Linked DNA regions of Trichocoleus sp. FACHB-46. The main gene of each other region encodes a partner of the protein of the gene in region 2 in a complex. Links are inferred from orthologs where the notes say so. Each region holds a gene or a part of one and is shown on either strand. Other genes may lie near its edges. The genes, in order: accD and accA.

The links.
Region 1: the proteins of accA (region 2) and accD are in contact, whole or in part, in a solved structure (PDB 8UXZ), measured with the Escherichia coli proteins. The link is inferred for Trichocoleus sp. FACHB-46 from one-to-one orthologs.

Annotation. Positions count from the first base shown.
Region 1 is NZ_JACJOD010000013.1:525,364-528,480, reverse strand. The notes cover bases 296-3,087. They hold accD (acetyl-CoA carboxylase, carboxyltransferase subunit beta), read right to left. Parts: upstream 2,258-3,087; coding sequence 1,334-2,257; downstream 296-1,333. Other genes in these bases: H6F72_RS10070 (A24 family peptidase), read right to left, coding at 2,782-3,087; H6F72_RS10075 (hypothetical protein), read right to left, coding at 2,482-2,700; psbV (photosystem II cytochrome c-550), read right to left, coding at 632-1,120; psbV2 (photosystem II cytochrome PsbV2), read right to left, coding at 296-490. Outside these bases: more of psbV2, read right to left, coding at 1-295; more of H6F72_RS10070, read right to left, coding at 3,088-3,117.
Region 2 is NZ_JACJOD010000014.1:115,072-118,224, reverse strand. What follows is about bases 158-2,985. They hold accA (acetyl-CoA carboxylase carboxyl transferase subunit alpha), read left to right. Parts: upstream 158-995; coding sequence 996-1,976; downstream 1,977-2,985. Other genes in these bases: H6F72_RS10880 (SDR family oxidoreductase), read left to right, coding at 2,398-2,985; H6F72_RS10890 (hypothetical protein), read left to right, coding at 158-595. In the rest of the region: more of H6F72_RS10890, read left to right, coding at 1-157; more of H6F72_RS10880, read left to right, coding at 2,986-3,123. UniProt on the Escherichia coli protein: Component of the acetyl coenzyme A carboxylase (ACC) complex. First, biotin carboxylase catalyzes the carboxylation of biotin on its carrier protein (BCCP) and then the CO(2) group is transferred by the carboxyltransferase to acetyl-CoA to form malonyl-CoA.

The DNA.
Region 1 (3,117 bases), on a different replicon or contig from region 2:
AATCACTAGTACCCCAACCGGGCGCTTTTTGAGCCGCTCTGAGAACAAACGCAGCCAATTTTTCGGCCTGTGCTTGAGGTAACCAGCTTTCGGGTACCTGGCGACAGACGTAATTTTCCTCGGTGCCATCATAGGTCATTGGTTGGCGCAAATAATCAACCAAATTATTGATGTTATCTCGATGGGGAACTGCTCCCTGCAAAGCAGCTAGTGATAAAGACACCGGAGGATTAGGCAAGGTAGTGCCGCCCAAATGACAGTTCTTACAGTTGTTTTCAAATAAATGCTTGCCCACTACAAAGTCGTCTGGTGCAAACCAACGTGTTTGACCTTGCCCATCCAACTCCACGGCTACAGGCTCAGTTACTCGCAAATACTGAGTGATATAAGGCTCAGTGGCTGCTTGCGCGGGGCTACTGAATAACAGCATACCTAGCCAAACAACCAAAGTTGCGAGTAAAGAGGGAACTGAAAAGCGTAGGCGTCGCATGACATGAGCAACCTTTAGTGGGTCAGCAAGTGAATCAGCAGATGGCAGAAACTCTTTAGCTCAAAATCGTTAGTAGCGATTTGGGCTCAAGTGGAAAGGCTCCAGTTTCTGCCAAAGACGATTTCCTTAATTTGGCAGGCCTTAATAATAAATTTTGCCGCCGCCCCACTTCTGACCAACGATCTTGGGTTGTAAGAGGATGTGACCTGCGATCGCCACGAGATCCTCTTCGGTTAGGTTTCTCATCTTGGGGAAGATGTCGGTGCTTTGAGTGCTGGGATGCAACTCAGCAATAGACTCAGCCCCATCGTAGGTGGTGGGATTGTGCATGTAATCCACCAGCGCTTCAATGTTGGTGCGAGGTGGAGTTGCTAAAGCCAGGGCTTCTGGCTCCAGACCCACGTTAGGGTCAGTCTTGGTGCCACCGCCTACGTGACATTGGCCACAAGCGTAGTTAAATAAGCGTTTGCCTTCTTGAACTTGCTTTAAGCTCAAAACAACATTTTGACCTTCGCTACTTGGGACAGTGCGGGTAGCTGCATCTAGTTCAACTGCATTAGCACTGCCGATAAAGGTTTGGAAGGCGAAAAATACAGTGGCCACAGCAAGCCAGATGTATCTTTTAAGCATGGTTCTCCTTAATGTGGCTCAGTTAGCAGATATTCAATCCTCAACACAGGTTGGCTCAACCCATTGCTCCTCATTTTTGGGAACCCATCCTCATGTCAAGGCCCAAAAACAGCCCTGGAAGTGAGGTCCTGCAAAGGTCAGGATTGAGCCTTTCTAATATCAATATCATGCCACTGAGGGGGCCCTTTCCCAATAGAACGACTCGTTGAGTTTCTACAAGGGGTTTGCAGGACTGAGAGAAACAGTTTCCGGCAAATGTACAAAGTGCGAGGCCGCCGGGACAGGCTGGTGCAAGCGAATCAGTTGCGCTAGGGTCTTCTTCAGTTGCGTTCGAGGAACGATCGCATCTACAAAGCCATGTTCCAGCAGATATTCAGCGGTTTGGAAGTTCTCAGGTAGTTTCTCTCGCAGCGTTTGCTCAACCACCCGTCTACCCGCAAAACCAATGGTGGCTTTTGGCTCTGCCAGAATAATGTCACCGAGCATGGCAAAGCTAGCTGTCACACCGCCTGTGGTCGGGTGGGTCAAGATGGGAATGTAAAGGAGCCGCGCCTCTCGATGCCGTTCTAAAGCTCCAGAGATCTTAGCCATCTGCATCAAGCTAAGCATGCCCTCTTGCATCCGGGCTCCGCCAGAGGCGCACACAAGCATTACTGGTAACCGCTCACGAGTCGCCCGTTCAATGAGGCGGGTAAATTTCTCGCCCACGACTGAACCCATGCTGCCACCCATAAAGCGGAAGTCCATGACCCCCAGCGCGACGGGCAAGCCTTCTAGTTGGCCTAGTCCCGTTTGAACACCGTCGGGCAAGCCTGTTTTGTCCTGCATTTCTCGGATGCGATCGCCGTAGCCCTTGCGATCGCGAAACTTCAGTGGGTCGATCGGACGAATCGCCGTGTCTAAAGGTAGCCAAGTGTTGGCATCAATGAGCTGGCGAACGCGCTCGTCACTGAAGACTCGAATATGGTGATTGCACTCTAAGCAAACCATCTGATTTGCCCGTAGGTCTTTGGTGTAAGTCAGGGCACCGCACGACTCACACTTAGTCCATAGACCATCTGCAATTTCTCGTTCTTGCCGTTCCTTGCTGGTCGGCTCTGCCTTTCGTCGATTTGCAAACCAATCAAATAGAGACATGAAAGCGATTGATTCCTTTTATTTTGTTATTTCTATTCCAATCAGCCTCAAGCAGGCAAAATCCTGAATTTAAGCTTTAATGACCTAGCCAGAATGGCCTAGTCAGTCTTGATCAAAACAGCTTTGATACTCCAGTAAAAATTCTGCTACAGCAATTACTGTAGACCGAAAGTTTTCTTGTGAGTTGCTAACGAGTTGATGTGAATTTGGTTCACCCGCTTTTGTTATCCCTCTGTTTGCTCTTCCTCGACAGGGCTAATGAGGAGTAGAGCTGTCCATTGGTCTTCGACACGCACTTGTAGAGCAGCAGGACTTCCTAGCCCCAAATAAGGCGCTACACCTAAGTCAAGCACCCGAGCTGGAATTTGATGAGCAGCCAAAACCTGCTGCATAATTTCCGCTTCCCAACGGGTACTCGTCGTTCGTAATGTGATCCATGACACGGAGGGATTGTATCAAAAATATGGGAATTTTATCAAAAGATTAAGGAAGTGAAGAGTTTAGGGCTTATCAGCGATCGCTACTTATAGAGCCGGAAAAAATAGCTGTAAGTAGCCTGAGATAATGGCTTCGCCCCATAACGCTGCAATTACAGCTCCTAACGCCAGGAAGGGTCCAAAGGGCATTTGTTGACGCCGACCCAGCCAGCCAAAAGCGATCGCCCCACCTCCCACGAAAGCACCAACTCCACAGGCGACAAATCCTGCTAGCAGCAGATATTTCCAACCGAGCCAAGCGCCCATCATGGCAGCTAGTTTGGCATCGCCTGCTCCCATTGCCTCTTGTCCCAAGGCGATCGAACCAGCCAGAGTGATGAGGTTGAGTAACCACAGACCCAAAACGGCACCAATCACCCCCAC
Region 2 (3,153 bases):
CAATGTTCAAGTGATCGATACCCGTCTTTTTGTGAGTGGTCTTGCGAGACACAACGATGTTACTGAGGCGATCGGCTCTTTGAAATTTCCTGTAGAACCGGGTCTATATCGATTAGTTTTTGACTTAATTGCAGAAGGTGTAGGAGAATTTCCAAATAACTCGAGAAATAGGCCTTATGAAGTAGTAGTTATAGTTCAACCTAAGCTTGCTAAGAACTTTCAGCAGAGTTTCTTGCAAGATATCGATTTAGTTAATAACACTAGCTATCTAAAGTTAAATACGAAGTTAAATTTACCCGTTCGCATCAAAAATATTAGTAATTTTCCTTGGTCCTCATATAGCTCGTCTCCAGTTTTCCTGTCTTATCACTGGATGGATAAGAACAAAAATGTTATTGCACGGGATGGATTACGAACTCCGCTACCTCTTGTAATGCTGCCAAACCGTGAGACTACTATCAATGCTCTGATTGAAACTCCTAAACTGCCTGGTCAATATACACTTCGTCTAACAATGGTGCAGGAAGGGGTAGCTTGGTTTGATGAGAGAGGTGCCAAGTCTGAAGATGTTCCTATAACGGTTGTTTCGGAGTAGAAGCTTTTTACCTGCTGCTTGAGTAGAAGACTGAGCATGAACGACTGCTCTAATATGGGAATTTCTGACCAAAAGCACCGCTTCTTGAAATCTCACTTAGCTCACTATTGCTTTAGTTCAGGTAGCATTTGGTGACTATAAAGACAGTTGAATCGAACATGGGGTTTTTATGTACTGCTTCGCATCTACCAGAACGGAATCTAGTAGTAATTCATTGCAAGTGAAATTCAGCAGCAAAATATTTAGTATCTCGTGTTCCTGAACTGTAGTTAAACGTGATTGGGAAGTACGAACCACATTTAATTAAGGGTGCAAGAAGGTGTAGCCTGGATTGAGGGGCAGGGTAGCAAAGCCTCAGGATCTTTCTGTAACTGTTACTTCGGAGTAGTGTGGCGCTGGCATGGCAACGACTGAACGCAGACCTATTCTTTTAGATTTCGAAAAGCCCTTGGCAGAGCTAGAGGCACGGATTCATCAGATTCGTGAACTTGCAGAAGAAAATGACGTCGATGTGTCTGATCAGATCCGTCAGCTTGAGGCGCGAGCTTTGCAACTTCGCCAAGAAATTTTCAGCAGTTTGTCTCCTGCCCAAAGGCTTCAAGTAGCACGTCACCCTCGTCGACCTAGCACCCTTGATTACATTCAGGCGATTAGTGACGAGTGGATGGAGTTGCATGGCGATCGCGGAGGCACCGATGACCCTGCTTTGGTCGGAGGTGTAGCTCGGTTCGCGGGTCGGCCTGTGGTGATTTTGGGGCATCAGAAAGGGCGAGATACTAAGGACAACGTGGCTCGCAACTTTGGTCAGGCAGCACCCGGTGGCTATCGCAAAGCCATGCGATTGATGGAGCATGCCGATCGCTTTGGCATGCCAATTTTAACCTTCATTAATACGCCTGGAGCTTGGGCTGGTTTAGATGCTGAGCGCTTTGGGCAAGGGGAAGCGATCGCCTATAACCTACGGGAAATGTTTCGGCTAGACGTGCCGATTATTTGTACCGTGATTGGTGAAGGTGGATCTGGTGGTGCTCTGGGGATTGGCGTCGGCGATCGCCTGTTAATGTTCGAGCATTCTGTATATTACGTGGCTAGCCCTGAAGCTTGTGCTTCAATTCTGTGGCGAGATGCTAGTAAAGCTCCTCAAGCCGCAGAAGCCCTAAAAATTACGGCCTGGGACTTGAAGAGTTTAGGCATTTTGGACCAACTCTTGCCAGAACCGATCGGGGGCGCACACTCTAGCCCCTTAGAAGCGGCTGCAACTTTAAAGCAAGCTCTCCTACAGCATTTGGAAGATTTGAGCCAAATGACGAATCAGCAACGGCGAGAACTGCGCTATCAAAAGTTTCGTAATATTGGTGTTTTCTTGGAAGCCACAGCATAGTTGATTCCAGACTGCTTAGCTCAACCTCGATTCTGAGTTTAAGGCACAAATCTGCGCTAACCACTACCTAGCTAGGGAGCTTAGATCGCCCACGAGTAGGCGGCCTCGATTCTGAGTGATATAATTCACGAGGTAACATTTTTTTACATTTCCTCGGTGGCTTCTAGATGCTTCACCACGGAAGTGCTCGTTTTGGTCGCGCCTGCAACCACTAACTACTTGAGGACAAGAGGGAAATTCTCAAAATTCAACGGGAGTGAAATGGTCTCAAACAGGGAATCCCCTCGGTTGGCTTTAAAGCTGTGGTTGTGCTGCGGCAACGATTAATTTGCTTACTAACTACTTAAAAATTGCATCAGCGAATCTCAAGTTTCCGATAGCTTAGATTGCTGGAATTGATGAGAGCGAATCAGGATATTTCATGGCTTCTCTAATAGAACGGCACGCTCTGATTACAGGAGCGAGCAGTGGAATTGGCAAAGCAACGGCCTTAGCGTTTGCCGAAGCTGGGATTCATTTGGCGTTGGTCAGCCGCTCTGAATCGAAGTTGGCGGCGGTCGCCGATGAGGCGAGACAGGCAGGCGTTACAGTGAAAACTTATCCGCTGGACTTGTCTCAAGTAGACCAAGTGAAAGAGCGCATGAGTGCGATCGCAGCAGATTTTGGCCCACTAGACATCCTGATCAATAATGCTGGCATCGCCTACACCGGTAGTCTAATGGAAACTCCATTGAATGACTGGCAACAAGTGCTAGATCTCAACCTGACAAGTGTGTTTCAGTGCATCCAAAGCATTTTGCCTAGCATGCGCGATCGCCAACAGGGAACCATCATTAATGTGGTGTCCATTGGAGGACAGCAGGTTTTTCCCAACTGGGGAGCTTACTGCGTCAGTAAGTTTGGCCTCATGGCCCTCTCCAAAGCCCTAGCGGCTGAAGAACGAGCTAACGGTATTCGTGTCTCTGCTATTTGTCCAGGCTCAGTTAACACACCGCTTTGGGATACTGAGAGTGTTCAGGCTGACTTCGACCGCTCGGCGATGTTAACACCAGAAGTTGTGGCTCAAGTAATTCTACAAGCCGTGCTTTTACCCAAGCAGGCTGTGATGGAAGAGTTAACCTTGATGCCCAACGCAGGAGTGTTTTAAGTTTTTCCCACTCCTGATTCAGCAACACCC